3 regions of the Acidaminococcus nyctereutis genome follow, and region 1 is predicted to be linked to each of the others. Evidence: riboswitches for the same ligand, from Rfam matches in the RefSeq annotation. Region 1 holds a riboswitch; each other region holds the start of a gene.
The links. A riboswitch is a leader RNA that binds a small molecule or an ion and turns the genes downstream of it on or off. The one in region 1 is predicted to bind S-adenosylmethionine.
Positions count from the first base shown of each region.

Region 2: it holds a riboswitch for S-adenosylmethionine, as region 1 does, so the genes downstream of both, metK (methionine adenosyltransferase) here and ACTUHY_RS09770 (MetQ/NlpA family ABC transporter substrate-binding protein) in region 1, are expected to answer to the same signal.
Region 3: it holds a riboswitch for S-adenosylmethionine, as region 1 does, so the genes downstream of both, ACTUHY_RS01585 (methionine ABC transporter ATP-binding protein) here and ACTUHY_RS09770 (MetQ/NlpA family ABC transporter substrate-binding protein) in region 1, are expected to answer to the same signal.

Region 1 covers NZ_JBQOUY010000021.1:24,306-30,163, reverse strand. The annotation lists gene ACTUHY_RS09790 (MBL fold metallo-hydrolase) at 1-602, shown strand, start outside; gene sfsA (DNA/RNA nuclease SfsA) at 624-1,304, shown strand; gene ACTUHY_RS09780 (RluA family pseudouridine synthase) at 1,332-2,204, opposite strand; gene ACTUHY_RS09775 (M20/M25/M40 family metallo-hydrolase) at 2,206-3,534, opposite strand; gene ACTUHY_RS09770 (MetQ/NlpA family ABC transporter substrate-binding protein) at 3,556-4,377, opposite strand; SAM riboswitch class I at 4,467-4,568, opposite strand; gene pflB (formate C-acetyltransferase) at 4,647-5,858, opposite strand, start outside.
Region 2 covers NZ_JBQOUY010000010.1:56,345-62,202, forward strand. The annotation lists gene cobA (uroporphyrinogen-III C-methyltransferase) at 1-1,129, shown strand, start outside; gene ACTUHY_RS06675 (precorrin-2 dehydrogenase/sirohydrochlorin ferrochelatase family protein) at 1,126-1,695, shown strand; gene ACTUHY_RS06680 (ferritin family protein) at 1,835-2,383, shown strand; gene citC ([citrate (pro-3S)-lyase] ligase) at 2,570-3,619, shown strand; SAM riboswitch class I at 3,680-3,788, shown strand; gene metK (methionine adenosyltransferase) at 3,840-5,018, shown strand; gene priA (primosomal protein N') at 5,020-5,858, shown strand, end outside.
Region 3 covers NZ_JBQOUY010000002.1:25,212-31,069, forward strand. The annotation lists gene ACTUHY_RS01570 (hypothetical protein) at 1-851, opposite strand, end outside; gene ACTUHY_RS01575 (hypothetical protein) at 1,016-1,813, shown strand; gene ACTUHY_RS01580 (methionine ABC transporter permease) at 1,947-2,609, opposite strand; gene ACTUHY_RS01585 (methionine ABC transporter ATP-binding protein) at 2,599-3,636, opposite strand; SAM riboswitch class I at 3,708-3,817, opposite strand; gene ACTUHY_RS01590 (YerC/YecD family TrpR-related protein) at 4,054-4,356, shown strand; gene hisZ (ATP phosphoribosyltransferase regulatory subunit) at 4,353-5,528, shown strand; gene hisG (ATP phosphoribosyltransferase) at 5,542-5,858, shown strand, end outside.

The DNA.
Region 1 (5,858 bases):
TCCTAGGGATCTTCTGGCTCATCCGGATGATCGTCAAGGCCATGAAACGGGGCACCTATGTGGGAGAGGCCCGGATCTACGGCCACGAGGAAGTGATCCACCTGCTCCGCTCTACTGCGTCCCTGCTGCTGGACCCAGGGGATTTGGGATTCCTGGACACCCGGCTCCATTTCATCCCGGTAGAAGATGGGGAGACCCGGAAGGTCCGGGGCTGGGACGTGACTTTTTTTGATATCCATTCCACCAAAGCCCGACAGTTCGGCTACACCCTGGAAAGCAAGGGGCACAAGCTGGGCTGCTGCGGAGATGAACCCCTGAACGATGCCAATTTCACCCAGCTGGCCGGGAGCCAGTGGCTGCTCCACGAGGCCTTCTGTCTCTACCGGGACCGGGAACGGTTCCGTCCCTACGAAAAGCACCATTCCACGGTCCGGGAAGCCTGTGAAAACGGAGACAGGCTCCAGGTCCCCAATCTGATCCTGTACCACACGGAAGATACCCGCCTCCCCCAGCGGAAGATCCTCTACACCGCTGAAGGGAAAGGATACTATAAAGGGAACCTCTACGTACCGGACGATTTGGAATGCCTGAAATTGTGGTAAGAAAGGACGCAGCGATCTCTCATGCACTATCCCAACATCACTTCCGGCCGCTTCCTTTCCCGGCCCAACCGGTTCATCGCCCAGGTGGAGATCGGCGGCCGGGAAGAGACCTGCCATGTAAAAAATACCGGCCGCTGCCGGGAACTGCTGGTCCCCGGTGCCATTGTCTACCTGACGGCCAGCGATAATCCCGAACGGAAGACGAAATACGACCTGGTGGCCGTGGAAAAAGGGTCCCGGCTGATCAATATGGATTCCCAGGCGCCCAACAAAGTGGTCCAGGAATGGCTGGAACAGGGCGGTCTCCCCGGTCTTACCCGGATCCAGCCGGAATATCGGTACGACCAGTCCCGTTTCGATTTTTACCTGGAACAAGGCAGCCAAAAAGCCTTTTTGGAAGTCAAAGGCGTCACCCTGGAAGACCGTGGAGTGGTCCGCTTCCCTGATGCCCCTACGGCCCGGGGAGCCAAGCACCTCCACGAACTGATCCGGGCCAGCCAGGAAGGATACGGCGCCTATGTATTCCTAGTGATCCAGATGGAAAATGTGGACCATTTCGAGCCTAACTGGAAAACCGATCCGGATTTCGGCCAAGCTCTCCTGGAGGCCCAGGAAGCCGGTGTCCAGATCCTGGCCTACGACTGCCAGGTGGCCCCTGCTTCCCTGTCCATCGGGAAAAAGGTACCAGTACAGATAAAATAAAGAGGGTTTGCTGCACGTGTATGGCTTTCACTCGTGCAGCAAACCCTTTCTCATATCTTCCGGTACAGGCGCCTGGAAGAACATCTCCTCTCCCGTCCGAGGGTGGCGGAACCGGACGGTCCAGGCGTGGAGGGCCTGGCGCTCCAGACTGCTGTGCTCTTGGCCATACAGAGGATCCCCCAACAGCGGATGGCCTGCATGGGCAAAATGGACCCGGATCTGATGGGTCCGTCCGGTGAGCAGGTGGATCCGCAGTACAGTATTGTTTCCCCGGAAGCCCAGCACCTGGTAATCTGTGATGGCCGTCTTGCCATCTTCCCGTACCATCCACCGGTCCACTCCTTCTGCCACCCGGCCGATGGGATGGCAGATCCCGCCTGTGCCCAGTTCCAGCCTGCCTTCACAGATGGCCAGGTATTCCCGGCAGATCTGGCTGTGATCCCGGGTCAGGGCGTGTTTGGCAAAAGCGGATTTGGCCACTATCAGGACCCCGGTGGTATCCCGGTCCAGCCGGTACAGGGGATGGATGCCGCAGTGCTGTCCGGTCCGGCGGAAATACCCTCCCACGGCCTGGACCAGGGTATCCCGTGCCCCAGCATAAGTAGGATGGATCAGCATCCCCGCCGGCTTATCCACCACCAGCAGGTCCTCATCTTCATACAAAAGGGAAAGGGGCAGATGGACGGGGATCACCGCCGCTTTTTCTTCCCAGCGGAATACAAGCCGGTCCCCGGTTTCCAGCCTGTGAGAAGGACTGGAAACCGGGGATCCGTTCACCGTAATGGTACCGTTCCATTTGATTTTCCGCCAGAGCTTTTCCGAAAGGTGCATGGGGCCTCGGGCTGCCTGGCGTACGCAGTATCCGGCATGGGCCCCATCGACAAGATAGGTCAGTTCCATCTCAATATTCCCGCAGGAACTTCTTGAAAAAGTCCACGCTGCCCTTCAGGGCATCGGCGGGGATCTTTTCGTTCACCTGGTGGGCTGCTCCCCACCGTCCATCCCAGCAATACCCGGAAAACAGCATCACATTGTCGGCGATCCGCTTGTAATAATGGCTGTCCGTGCCTCCCAGCATCAGGAAAGGCACCACATCCACCTTATCCCCGTACTGCTCTTTCAAGACCTTTTCTGCCACCTGGATCCCGTACCCCTGGGGGTCGGAAGCAGGCAGCGGGTCCTTCCCGGACACGTGGCGGATTTCCACCCCTTCCGGCAGGAACTGGCGGAAATACTCTTCGCAGGATTCCACCGTATCTCCCTGGAGCACCCGGACACTCATCTGGGCGGCTGCATGGCTGGGCAGCACATTGGGCTGCTTGCTGGCTTCGGCCATGGTAAAGGCGATGGTGGTGTGGAGCAGGGCGTCCAGTGCCGGATCTTCCTGGGCCAACTGGCACAGCTCCTTCCAGTGGCCCTCCGGATCTGCATAGATGGCCCGGCGGCTGCCTTCCTGGAGCTTGGCGCTTTTCTGGAGATGGGCCAGGGTCAGGGGGGTGAACCGGTAAGGGAACGGATGGGATTCGATGGCCACAATGGCTTTGGCCAAAGTCCCCAGGGCCGTGCCCTTCCCCGGACGGCTGGAATGGCCTCCGGGAGAATTGGCGTAGATCTCGAAGTTCACCGGGGATTTTTCCGCTACCCCGATCTTGGCTTCCAGCTTGTCCCCCGCCGGGAACAGGCCGCCCCCTTCATCCACTACGGTACCCAGACGGACGCCCTTTTGTTCCAGGTTCCGGGTGAGTTTTTCCGCTCCGTCCACATCGTTTTCCAGGTACACTTCTTCACTGTACCCCAGGGACAGATACAGGTCATAGGCAGGCCGCCAGCCTTCCCCCAGCAGGGCTTCCACCGCTTCCATTTCCGCCAGCAACAGATGCTTGCAGTCGGTGGTGCCCCGGCCGCAGATGCAGCCATCGATCAGTTCGCCCCCGAAGGGATCGAAGGTCCACTGGCGACCGTCCCCCACTTCCACCACATCCTGATGGGCCATGAGCAGCAGCGGCTTCTTGTCACTGCCCGTGCCCTTCAGATGGAACTGCAGGCCGGCCTGGCCTACCTGGTCCAGCTCCATCAGTCTGAAAATATGGGGATAGAATTCCCGGAATGCCTCATGGAGTTTCTCGAACTGGCTCCAGTCCACTTTGTCCACATTGGCGTTGGACACGGTGGCACACTGGATGAACCGCTGGAGATGGGCGGTATATTTTTCTTCTTCTGTCAGACTCACGACGTTTCCCTTCTTTCTTATTTACCAGGCAGGTTCCAGGTTGCCCTTGCATTTTTCCAGGATATAATCCTTTACCGGCTGGCTCTGGAAGATCTGGACGAACTTCTTGTAGGTGGGGTTATCCTTGTCCTCTTCCCGGGCGGCGATGATGTTCACATAGGGGCTGGTGTTGTCTTCCTTGGCAATGGCCAGGTCCGTGGAGAGGCCGGCGGAATTGGCATAGCCAGCGTTGATGATGGAAGCGGCTGTGTCATCCAGGCTCCGGGGCAGCTGAGCAGCTTCCAGTTCCACGATCTGCAGGTGTTTCGGGTTTTCCGTAATATCGTTGACGGTGAGTTCCGTGGCCTTTACATCAGGGTTCACTTTCAAAAGGCCCAGCTTGCTCAGCATCAGGATGGCCCGGCCTCCGTTGGAAGGATCGTTGGGGATGGCAATCTTGTCTCCGTCCTTGATGTCCGCCACATTCTTGATCTTGGTGGAATAGAGCCGCAGGGGCGCCAGGTAAGTCTTGCCGATGCTCACCAGTTTGGTGCCGTTCTTTTTGTTGAAGGCCAGCAGGAAAGGTTCATGCTGGAAGGAGTTCAGGTCGATGTCTTTCTGGGCCAGGGCCTGGTCCGGGGTCACGTAGTCGGAGAAAGTCTTGATTTCCACCTTCAGTCCCTGCTTTTCCGCTTCCTTCTTCACCACTTCCATGATCTGTTCGGAATACCCGGGGGTGATCCCTACAGTGATGGTCTTCTTTTCCGCCGGCGCTGCCGCTTTCTTGTCGCTGCCGCAGCCGCTGACCAGGCTGGCCAGAGCCAGGACGGTTACCACTGCTGCCATCCATTTCTTCAGTTTCATTCAACATCTCTCCTTTGTTGCCTTCCCGAAAGCCTCATAAGAAAAACGCCACCTGCTGGGCAGATGGCGTTTCCGATGACTGAGCTCGCTTTTCATCTGCCAGGGAAGATCCCTGTTGGAATTGGCACCTTCCCGTCCGGGGGTTGCCGCAGCTTCATAGGGCCAAATCCCTCTGCTGCTCTCGATGAAGGTATGTGATTTTGATGGTTTTGATTCTACACTAGTTGACTAGGAAAGTCAAGGACTTTTTGTAACTGAGGTGAGAACAGTTACATCTTCTGGTGGGCGCGGCGGGCGATGACGTCCAGCTGCTGCTGCCGGGTCAGGTCGATGAATTTCACCGCGTAGCCGGATACCCGGATGGTGAAGTTGGCGTATTCCGGTTTTTCCGGATGTTCCATGCAGTCGATCAGCTTATCCACACCGAACACGTTCACGTTCAGGTGGTGGGCTCCCTGGTCGAAGTAACCGTCCATCACCCGTACCAGGGTGGCTTTCTGTTCTTCTTCGTTGTGGCCCAGGGTTTCCGGAGCGATGGTCTGGGTGTTGGAAATCCCGTCCAGCGCGTATTCGTACGGCAGTTTGGCTACGGAGTTCAGGGATGCCAGAAGGCCGTTCTGTTCCGCACCATAGGCCGGGTTGGCACCAGGAGCGAACGGGGTGTAAGCCTTCCGTCCATCAGGCAGGGCACCGGTGGCGCCGCCGTACACCACATTGGAAGTGATGGTCAGGATGGAGGTGGTGGCTTCGGAATTCCGGTAGGTGTAGTGCTTCCGCAGCTTGGTCATGAAGGTCTTCAGCAGCCACACGGCGATTTCATCCGCCCGGGGATCATCGTTGCCGTATTTGGGGAAGTCCCCTTCGATCTTGTAGTCCACCACCAGGCCGGAATCATCCCGGACCGTTGATACTTTGGCATATTTGATGGCGCACAGGGAATCCACCACATGGGAGAACCCGGCGATACCGGTGGCAAAGGTCCGGCGCACATCGGTGTCGATCAGGGCCATTTCAGCCGCTTCGTAGTAGTATTTGTCATGCATGTACTGGATCAGGTTCAGGATGTTCACATACAGCCCGGCCAGCCAGTCCATCATCAGGTCGAATTTGTGCATCACTTCGCCATAATCCAGCACATCGGAAGTGATGGGTGCATATTCCGGCCCTACCTGCATGTGTTTGCCGTCCTTGGTCAGGAATTTTTCGTCCTTGCCCCCGTTGATGGCGTACAGCAGGCATTTGCCCAGGTTGGCCCGCGCCCCGAAGAACTGCATTTCCTTCCCGGTCTGGGTGGCAGATACGCAGCAGCAGATGCTGTAATCATCGCCCCATACCGGCTTCATCACATCGTCGTTTTCGTACTGGATGGAGGAAGTGGTGATGGAAATGTGGGCGGCGTATTTCTTGAAGTTATCCGGCAGTGCAGAAGAATACAGCACAGTCAGGTTGGGTTCCGGAGAAGGCCCCATGTTTTCCAGGGT
Region 2 (5,858 bases), on a different contig from region 1:
CCCCTGGCATGTGGTGCCGGGAATCAGTTCCGCGATCGCGGTGCCGGAACATTTCGGTATCCCAGTGACCCACCGGGGATTGGCCCGTTCCTTTACCGTGGTCACTGGACATACCCAGGATGGACTGGGAGAAGATTGGAAAGCCCTGGCCCAGCTGCAAGGGACTCTGGTATTCCTCATGGGAGTAGAGCGTCTGGAGACCATTTGCCGGTGCTTGGTCCAGGCAGGGAAGCCACCGGATACCCCGACCAGCGTCCTTTGCGGGGGATACAGCCCTCAGGAAATCCGCATTGACGGGACACTTTCCAACCTTCCGGGAAAGGCCAAGGAACAGGGGGCCTTTGCGCCGGCCATCATCCTGGTAGGGCCCGTGGCTGACCTGGGACTGCAGCCGTCTTGGGAAGGGAATCTGGAGGGGATCCTGGTCACCGGGACCCCGGTGTTCTGCCAGGAAGTGGCAGGTGCTCTGGAAGCGGCTGGAAAGACGGTCACGGAACTTCCGATCCTGGATCTGGAACCGCTGTTCCAGAATATCCCGGAAGATTTTGACCGGTATGACTGGCTGGTCTTTACCAGCCGGAACGGGGTCCGCCTGTTCTTCCAATGGTTCCGAGCGGCTCGGCAGGATTTCCGGCGGCTGGGGCAGGTGCGGTTTGCCTGCATCGGCCGGGGAACGGCTGAGGAACTAGCCCACCAAGGATTCCAGGCGGATCTGGTGCCGGAGACTTTTACAGCAGAAGCTTTAGGCAGGGCCTTGGGAGGAAAAATGGATCCCCGAGACCGCTGTCTCCTGCTCCGGGCAGAAGAAGGGTCCCCGGATCTGGTCCGGGAACTGGAAAAGGCAGGGCTGAACTATCAGGATGCGTCCATTTATCGGGTCCGTTCCTTGGAGGACAAAGGGGGGACGCGCCGCCTGCTTTCGCCAAGGGTCATGATCTTTGGCAGCGGCAGGGGGGTCCATGCTTTTTTCCGGCAGTTCACCCTGGCACCGGAGACCCGGGTCCTCTGCATCGGTCCAGTTACGGCCCGGGCTGCCTGGGAAGAAGGCTGCAAGCATGTGGAAACAGCCAGGATCCATTCCGTATCCGGCATCCGGGAAGCTCTGGAAAGAAAGGAAGTGCGGGAATGAGTTATTTCCCCTTGATGGTCCAGCTGGAACAGCAGCCGGTCCTTTTGGTGGGAGGCGGGCGGACCGCACTCCATAAAGCCCGGATCCTGCTGGAATTCGGAGCCCGGATCCAGGTAGTGGCTCCCGTCCTTATACCCGGATTCCATGCCCTGCCGGTCCAAATAGCAGCAAGGAATTTCAGCCAAGAGGACATCTTCCGGGAAAAATGGCAGATGGTCGTGGCTGCGACCAATGAAAGAGCGATCAATGAAAGAATCAGCCGTCTTTGTCAGGAACAGAAAATCCCAGTGAATGTAGTAGATGATCCGGCGCTGTGTTCCTTCATCTTTCCGGCCCTGCTGAAAGAGGGAGAAGTGATCTGTGCTGTCAGCAGCGGTGGCAGGAGCCCCCTGGTGGCACAGTATGTGAAAAGCCGGATCCAACAAGTCCTGCCGCAGGGACTAGGTGCCCTCAATGAACAGATGGGAAGATACCGGCAGCAGTTGGGACAGGAAGAAAAAGATCCCCGAAAACGGAAAGAGAGGCTGAAGGAGAGGCTCCAGCAGCTCTTAGACAGGTTCTCATAAAAAACATATCAAATGGAAAAATATTTTCCAAAAAGACTTGCATTATTTTAAGAGTCTGTTATAATAATAACCGTAAGAGATAATTAATATTAACAAATACAAAATCTTGTAAACTGTGTAAATCAGGGGAGGCAATATCATGAAAAAGTTCATTTGCAGAGTGTGCGGTTATGTCTATGAAGGCGAAGAAGCTCCGGAAAAGTGCCCGCAGTGCGGCGCTCCCAAAGATAAATTCGATGAACTGAAAGAAGGCGTCAAGGAATACGCCGATGAACATGTGGTCGGCGTTGCCAAAGGCGTGGATGAACGGGTGCTGGAAGGCCTGCGTCAGCACTTCACCGGCGAATGTTCCGAAGTAGGCATGTATCTGGCCATGAGCCGGGTGGCTGACCGGGAAGGCTATCCGGAAGTGGCGGAAGCCTACAAACGGATCGCTTTCGAGGAAGCAGAGCATGCAGCCAAATTCGCAGAACTGCTGGGTGAAGTAGTCACCGACAGCACCCAAAAGAACCTGGAGATGCGGGCTGCTGCTGAACAGGGTGCCTGCGCTGGCAAGAAGGAAATCGCTACCCTGGCCAAACAGCTGGGCTACGATGCCATCCATGATACCGTCCATGAAATGGCCAAGGACGAAGCCCGTCATGGCCGCGTATTCGATGGCCTGCTGGCCCGTTACTTTGCAAAATAAGAGAGCCCGGTAACTGTATTCAGATACTGGTGTGGATAAAAAAGGCTGTACAAGATTGCCGACAGATCGATGTCGGCGGTCTGTACAGCCTTTTTTTTTGCCAGGAAAGATCTTAGTTGGCGGACCAACGCAGCCCAACCCTTTTTTGTGATATAATGGGGTGACTTTAAAACCAGAAGGAGACAAATGATGTCTGATTATTTTATTTCCCAAGTATATCCTTCCGATAAACGGACCAATGCCCAAGTGGATGCACTGTTGGAACAGGAAGGGATCCGGCGGGATGCCAATCTGGATTATACCTGTGTGATGTTTGACAGCGACTATCAGGCCATTGCTACCGGTAGCTGTTTTGGCAATACCCTGCGCTGTATGGCAGTGGATCATCGGCATCAGGGCGAAGGGCTGATGAACGAAATCGTTTCCCATCTGGTCCAGATCCAGTATGAACGGGGCCATCTCCATCTATTCCTCTATACCAAGTGCAGCTCGGCCAAATTCTTTGGAGATCTGGGCTTCTATGAAATTGCCCGGATCGAAGACCAGATCGTGTTCATGGAAAATCGGAAAGATGGGTTTTCCAGTTATCTGGATCAGCTGGCCCAAAGCCGGATCGATGCACTGAAAGTGGCAGCCATCGTGATGAATGCCAATCCTTTTACCTTGGGGCATCAGTATCTGGTGGAAAAGGCTGCTGGGGAAAATGATGCAGTACATCTTTTCATGGTCAGCGAAGATGCCAGCCTGTTTCCCTATGCGGTGCGGAAAAAACTCATCCTGGAGGGGACCCGTCATCTGACCAACATCCGGTACCATGACAGCGGGCCCTATATCATCAGTCAGGCTACATTCCCCAGCTATTTCCAGAAGGATGCAGAAGCCGTGATCGCCAGCCATGCCAACCTGGATCTGGCCATCTTTACGAAAATCGCCCATCGGCTGGGCATTACTTCCCGGTATGTGGGGGAAGAACCTACCAGCGTAGTCACTGGCCTCTACAACCAGGTGATGCAGCAGCGTCTGCCAGAAGCCGGGATCCAATGCATCGTAGTCCCCCGCCGGGCGGAACAGGGGGAAGTGGTCAGCGCCTCCACCGTACGGAAAGCCATCCAGGAAGGCAACTGGGAAGGGGTCCGGGAGCAGGTCCCTCCTACGACTTGGGACTTCCTCCAGAGTGAGGCAGCCCGTCCCATCTTGGCAAAGATCCAGAAAGAGCAGGATGTGGTCCACTATTGAGTGGGTCCAGCTTGTGTTTTGCTACTGTATCTGTTATAATTACAAAGCAAAATCACATATTGCTCATCAAGAGTGGCGGAGGGAATGGCCCAATGAAGCCACAGCAACCATGGCCTTGGGCCAACGGTGCTAATTCCTGCAATGCGGTCTGTCGATTGTAAGATGAGAGTCCTATAGGTACTCTCATGTTTGAGAGTATTTTTTTTGTAAGGAGGAAAAAATGAAGAAAGTTTTTACGTCTGAATCAGTTACGGAAGGCCATCCTGATAAAATCGCCGATCAGATCTCTGATGCGGTACTGGATGCCATCCTGGAACAGGACCCGGATGCCCGAGTCGCCTGCGAAACCCTGGTGGCTACCGGCCAGATCCATATTGTAGGAGAAATCTCCACCAGCTGCTATGTGGATATTGCCAAGATCGCCCGGCAGACGGTGATCGATATCGGCTACGACCGCGCCAAATATGGCTTTGATGGTTCCACCTGCGGCGTGCTGATCTCTATCGATGAACAGTCTCCGGATATTGCCCAGGGCGTGGATGAATCCGATGAATCCAAACAGGGTGCCCAGGATGAGACGGAAAGGATCGGTGCCGGGGACCAGGGCATGATGTTCGGCTATGCCACGGACGAGACGCCGGAATATATGCCGCTGCCCATTTCCTTGGCTCATAAGCTGGCCCGTCGGCTGGCTCAGGTGCGCAAGGACGGGACCCTGTCCTATCTCCGTCCGGACGGCAAGACCCAGGTGACCGTGGAATACGATGGGGACAAACCGGTCCGGGTGGATACCATCGTGGTCTCAGCTCAGCACAGCCCGGATGTTTCCATGGAACAGCTGCGGAAGGATATCCTGGAACAGGTCATCCGGCCGGTGGTGCCAGCGGATCTCTTGGATGGAGAGACCATCTATCATATCAATCCTACCGGCCGTTTCGTCATCGGCGGCCCCCAAGGGGATTCCGGCTTGACAGGACGGAAAATCATCGTGGATACCTACGGGGGCATGGCCCGGCATGGAGGCGGGGCCTTCTCTGGGAAGGATCCTACCAAGGTGGACCGGAGTGCCGCCTATGCAGCCCGGTATGTGGCTAAGAATGTGGTGGCTGCCGGTCTGGCCAAAAAGTGCGAGATCCAGCTGGCTTATGCCATCGGGGTGGCCCGCCCTGTATCCATCAGTGTGAATACTTTTGGCACGGCGGCCATTCCCGAAGACAAGATCGTGGAATTGATCGAAAAGAACTTTTCCCTGACCCCGGCGGGTATCATCAAGAGCCTGGATCTGCGCCGCCCCATTTACCGGCAGACGGCGGCCTATGGCCATTTCGGCCGGACCGATGTGGATCTGCCCTGGGAACGGCTGGATAAAGTGGACGTGCTGAAAAAAGCACTGGAATAAGATGGAATACGCAAAGGTTGCCATCAATCTGCCGGCCAAAAACATCTTTCGGCAGTTCACCTACCATGTCCCGGAAACCCTGGATTTCCTGGACCAGGGCTGGCGGGTGGTGGTGCCTTTCGGCCAGCAGCTGCTGGAAGGGTTCATCGTGGAAGAGGACCGGGAACCAGACTGTACCCGGGAGCTGAAAGACATCGCCGATGTGGTAGGGACGGAGCCTTGGTTCGACCACGAGATGCTGGCTACAGCTTATTGGCTGTCCCGATATTATCTGTGTGCGCTGGCCGAAGCCCTGCGCCTGTTCATCCCAGGTAAACGCAGTTTGGCAGCAGTGGGGAAATATGTGACCGTACCTGGAGCAGCCGGACTTTCCCCGGCAGAACAGGAGTTGTATGACTTCCTGACGCTGAAGGGACCTCTGCCCAGGAAAGCCATCCGCCAGCTGCCTGGAGGAGAAGATGCCCTGAAAGGGCTGATCACCCGGCAGGCTGTTGTCCTGTCCTATGACGTAAAATATAAATTGCGGGAGAAAACCGAACGGACCTTTGCCATAACACCGGAAGGGCTGGCGGCAAATGGGAACGGAGAGGTCCGGGGCAAAAGCCAGAAGGCTGCCCTGGGCCTTTTGCCATGGGGGAAAGAGCTGAGTGCTGGAGCATTGGAACAACAGGGCATCTCGGCGGAGGTATTGCGGAACCTGGTCCGGAAGGGATGGCTCTCGGAAGGGCGCCGGCGGATCCTCCGGGACAGCTACCAGGGACTGGAAGCTCCCAAAGAAATCCTGGAATTGACAGAAGAGCAGCAGGCTGCCATCCTGGCAGTAGAGGCGGCAGAGGAAAA
Region 3 (5,858 bases), on a different contig from region 1:
GTATCTGGCGATGGGGTGTTTTTATAATCCAGGATGGCTTTCGTCAGTGGCCAATATCCGTATTTGATGGCTTTATACAGCTTCCGATGCAGGAGATTGTACCAGCGGCTACGGAGTTCAGGGCTTATATTTTCCCAGTGTGACACGTCTGCCAGCAGGTCTTCTTCCCACAGATAAAAGCCGGGGTGCCGGGGATCGTTGGGGGCAGCAGGGACCAAGGAAAGGCCGCCCTCAAAGAAGCCCTTTACAATCCAGGCATCCAGGGCTTCCCGGCTGGGGAACTCCAGGAGCTCCTGGGCTTTTTCCGGGGTGTAGAGCTGCTGGAGGATGATTTGGAGATAATCATATTTCTTTTTGCCCAGGAAGGACCAGTCCTCCTGATGCCACCGAAGGGACGCTTCTTTGTGGTTGGTGGATATTTCACCGGCCTTTATCTTGTAAAAATATCCCACATACAGCTGGGCCAGCCGGTTGGCATCATATAAATCCTTGTGTTTTTCTGTGGGAATCTTTTTTCGGAAACTGTCCTGGTAGGGGGACAGGAATTTCGCTAAGGTATTGCTTTCGCTATTGTTGTTATTGATAAAATGTCTCCTAAAGAATCCCTTCACGTTCGGATCTTGGTAAATATCCAAAGGATTTTCAGGAGGGTCCTGTCCTTCCAGCTTGTCTTCGGGACAAAGATCCTGCAGATATTTTTCTCGAGCCTTCCGCAGTTTGCCAAGATTCTCATATGTTGGATATTCCATGAAACCGGTGTACAGCCAGGGATGGACAGCCGGGCCACAGAATTTTTTCATCAAATCTTCCAGAGGCAGCCAGCATTCGTTGACTGCAGATGGGAGGGTCATAATGTCCTTATCTGGATCAGTAGAGTCGATAACGTCTTTCCTTGTCTGTTTCATAGTCACGATGTTCACCTCAGAAAAAATAAGAAAAATAACAATTTTACCTTTGTCTGGAAGGATCCGGCCGTGTATAGTGGAGACAGCGATAACAAAGGAGTTGATTCAATATGGACAAAGATCTTCTAAACTACATGAGGCTCTTCAATGGCACCCAGCACCCGATCCGTCTTTTTCGGTACCGGGAGCGTCCGTCTTACAGCCGAGGCCTGAAGGGGTATGGGATTGCCTGGTATCTGGCAGAGTATCAGAGGGATCCGGAAGTGGATAGGGAAATCCCCGAGGATCATCCTCTTAGTGTATCCAGGGGGAAGCATTCTTTTATGGACGGAGAGTATCATATGGCATTGCCCAATGGGATGGATGCCGACATGCAAATCGACTATCCGGATCGGCCGTACGACATTGTCATTATCAGCAGCCGGTATGCCCAGGTTGCAGGAAATGAGAAGGGCGGTATCGATCCCTTTTACCTCGATAGCCTCTACCTGGCTGAACCTTTGTACAAGGGCAATCCAGATGAAGACCCCTTTGCGGAGAGGATAGGTACTGCCTTTTTCCGCAAATTCAGGTATCCGCTGCTGCCTGCTGCTTATCTTCAGCGGCTGGATCCTGATTCCGCACTGCTCCGGTCTCCTTTTGGGGGAAATGAACAGCAGTTAGGCCAACAGCTGGCTTCCTATTGGAAGGATCCTTTGAAGGCAGGAGTTTCGCTGGCAGGGATGATTGCCAGCTTGAGAGTGTATGATCCCCAACGGGATCCTCGACAGAGCAGCAGCTGGCAGGAGAGCCGGAACTGGTGGATGCTCGCCGGTGCAGTCGACCAGTTCCTGGAGTATCGAGAAATGGAACAGCAAAGGACCTTCATGCAGCAGGCCTTCGTCTATGGTGACCAGGCGGGAATCTAAAAAAGTCAAAGAATTAAAAAAAGATCCATGATTAAAGATTATTAAGCAGAGGGCAGGGCAGTTTAGGAATCCTGCAAAACTATTATACACGAAAGGAAGGGGCCGTTGTACGTTCTGTGCAACAGCCCCTATCCTATTTGATTTTCGTCTTATTCAATTTAGCCGAGATCCGGTTCCCGATGGTCTGGACCACTTGGACCAGGACAATCAGCACGATCACCGTGGCCACCATGGTATCTGCCTGGAACCGCTGATAGCCGTACCGGATGGCCAAGTCTCCCAGGCCACCGCCACCCAGGGCGCCGGCCATGGCACTGGAACCGATCAGGCTGATCACCGCCAAGGTGATGCCCAGCACGATGGAATGCATGGCTTCCGGCAGCAGTACTTTCCAGATGATCTGCATGGGACTGGCCCCCATGCTCTGGGCTGCCTCGATGACCCCCGGATCCACTTCCAGGAGGGACGATTCGATGATCCGGGAAATGAACGGGGTGCAGGAAATGGTCAACGGGACGATGGCAGCGGTGGTCCCGATGGAAGAACCCACGATCAGCCGGGTCAGGGGGATGATGGCCACCATGAGGATGATGAAGGGCACGGAACGGAGAGCGTTGACGATGGAGCCCAGGGTCTTGTGGAGAGCAGCATTCTCTTTGATGTGGCCTTTTCCGGTAATGGTCAGGATCACCCCCAGGGGGATGCCGAACAGGGATGCAATGGCAGCAGACAGGGCCACCATATAGAGGGTTTCCCCCAGGGCCTTGACCAGCAGATGGATCATATTAGGAGACATAACCGATCACCTCATCTTTCACTTGTCTTTCATGGAGGTAATCCAGGGCCTTTTTCAGGTGGTCCTCGTCGCCTTCTACTTCAATGAGCAGGGTCCCGAAGGGGGTATCCTGCAGGGTTTCGATATTGGCCGTGAGGATGTTCACGTTGGTATCGTATTCTTTGATCAGCACGGAGACGATGGGCTCCCCGGCGCTGTCCCCGATGAAGCTCAGGCTCACCAGGGCCTTGTCTCCGGGACGGTATTCCTTGTGGATGTCCAGCTTCTTGACGAAATCCGGCAGGTCATTGTGCTGGATGCTGGCTACGAATTCTTTGGTAGTGGCTTTCTGGGGATTGGTGAAGATATCCACCATGGAGCCCTGTTCGATGATCTCCCCGTTTTCGATGACGGCCACTCGGTCGCAGATCTCTTTCACCACGTTCATCTGGTGGGTGATCATGACGATGGTGATGTGGAGCCGTTTGTTGATGTCCCGGAGCAGGGAGAGGATGCTTTCCGTGGTCTGGGGATCCAGGGCAGAAGTGGCTTCATCGCACAGGAGCACCTTGGGGTCGCTGGCCAGGGCCCGGGCGATGCCTACCCGCTGTTTCTGCCCGCCGGAAAGCTGGCTGGGGTAGTGGTCGGCACGGTCGCTGAGTCCCACCAGGTCCAGCAGGGGAGCCACCTTCTTTTGGATGGCAGCTTTGTCCATGCCCTGGATTTCCAGGGGGAAAGCGATGTTGCCGTAGACCGTGCGGCTGGAGAGCAGATTGAAATGCTGGAAGATCATGCCGATGTTCTGCCGGGCCTTCCGCAGCTGTTCCTCGCCCAGTGCGGTCATCTCCTGGCCGTCCACGATTACTTTGCCGCTGGTGGGCTTTTCCAGCATGTTGATGCACCGGACCAGGGTGCTCTTGCCGGCCCCGGATAGGCCGATGATCCCGAAGATCTCGCCTTCATCGATGGTCAGATTGATATCCTTCAGGGCATGCAGATCCCCTGAAGCTGTATGATAGATCTTTTCGATATGCTGCAGTTCTATCATGGGGGTTCACCTCCGTAGAAATAAAAAAACCTCTTCATCTGATGTGAAGAGGAATCAGTTAGGCTTACTCATCTTCATCTTTCAGGCACTGCCTGGTGGACTTAGCACCGTTCAGCCGGCTGAGCCGCTGATGGTTGCCGTAACTTCATTGGGCCAGTCCCTCCGTTACTCTCGATGAAATCAATGCGAATTAAATGATACCGTATAAAGTACAGTTTGTCAATGGGGATTGAAGGAAGAAACACTCAACTACCTATCCACTTAACCACTTTATCCCATCCCTCAAAAAATTTTCACAAATTCCCAAAAACTACTTGCATTTATCGCGTCATCGTAGTAAAGTAATAAATCAGTAAAGCAAATATTCCGGAAGCGACCGGAACAGTAAGGAATCTGGAAGAGAAAGGGGTTACGATCATGGTAGCCGGATTGAATGAACGGGAACTGAAACAGTTGGCCAAAGCCTTTACCCTGCTGCAGGATGTGGACGGCAGCCTGGCCTTCCTGGAAGATATCTGCACCCCCAATGAGCTGAAGGCACTGAGCCAGCGGCTGGAAGTGGCGGTGCGTCTTCATCGCGGCGAAAACTATGCCAAGATTGTCAAGGATACGGGCGCCAGCAGCACCACCGTATCCCGGGTCAATCGTTGTCTGAACTATGGAGCGGGAGGGTATCGCACCCTGATCCCCATCTTGACTGAAGGAGCTAACGAGAAATGAGCAACAGTACTGTACTGCGGATCCCTTACGGGACCAAAGATATCCTGCCGGGGGATGCCCGGATGAAACGGGAACTGGAAGACCGGATCGCCGGGAATTTCCTTTCTTGGGGGTATGATGAAGCCATCACCCCGACCATTGAATACGCCGACACCTTTGCCCTGAGCGGGGCCGGCATCAGCGATGAAAGCATGCGGTTCATGGACCGGAACAACCGGACGGTGATGCTCCGGAGCGAAATGACCACCCCTCTGGCCCGGATGGTGGCCACCCGGCTGAAGAACGATAGGGGTGTGAAGCGGCTGTTCTACATCGCCAATGTGTTCCGTCACGAACAGACCCAGGCCGGCCGCCAGTGCGAATTCTCCCAGGCGGGGATCGAGATGATCGGAGCCGAAGCTCCCATGGCGGATGCAGAAGTCCTGGCCCTGGCCGTCAGCAGCCTGCAGGCCGCCGGACTCCAGGATTTCCTCATCAGCATCGGTCACAGCGCTTTCCTGGCGGGGCTCATGGAAGAAGCCAAGCTGACGGACAAGCAGGCGGACTTCGTCAAGACCATGATCCTGAGCCACAATGCAGTAGGCCTGGAAGAGGCAGCCGATCGGTTCATCCCCAAGGAACTGAAGGACCTGTTCCGGGATCTGCTCTATCTCCAAGGCGGCCGGGACCTGCTGGATACCTTGGAAACCCGGGTGAAGAATCCTAAGAGCCTGGATGCCCTGAAGAACCTGAAAGCCATCTATAAACTGGCAGAATCCTACGGGGTGGACCAGTACCTGTCCTTCGACTTGTCCTTGATCCGGAACTTCGATTATTACACCGGCATGGTGTTCGAAGCCTATGCCCCCCAGATCGGGTTCAATATCTGCGGTGGCGGCCGGTACGACCATATGATGGAAGCCTTCGGAGATCCGGAACCGGCTACGGGGTTTGCCATGGGCATCGACCGGATCATCCTGTCCCTGCGCCGGGACGGCCGGTTCAACCGGGAATCTAAATGGGATATCTACGTTGCTTGGGCTCCTGGCTGCCAGGACAAAGCCATCCAGAAGGCCATCGAGCTGCGCAAGGGCGGCAAGAACGTGAAAGTGGCCACCAATGCCCTGACCCCGGAAGAAGCAGCCAAAGCCTGTGCGGCCAACCGGTGTGAAGCCGTAGCATATGTAGGATAGGAGAGAAAACGGAATGGATTATTTGACAATTGCCCTGCCTAAGGGAAAACTTTTTGCAAAATCTGTGGAACTCCTTGCCAAGGTCGGTTATGCGGCGGAAAACGTGGTGGAAGATTCCCGGAAGCTGGTCATCACCAATGAAGAGACCAAGGTGAAGTTCATCATCGTGAAGACGGTGGACCTGCCCACCTATGTGGAATACGGAGCGGCGGATATCGGCATCATCGGCAAGGATGTGCTCAATGAAGAGCGGAAGGACATCTACGAACTGCTGGATATGGGCTATGGCGGCTGCCATCTGATGATGGCGGTGCCGGAAGCCAAAGTACT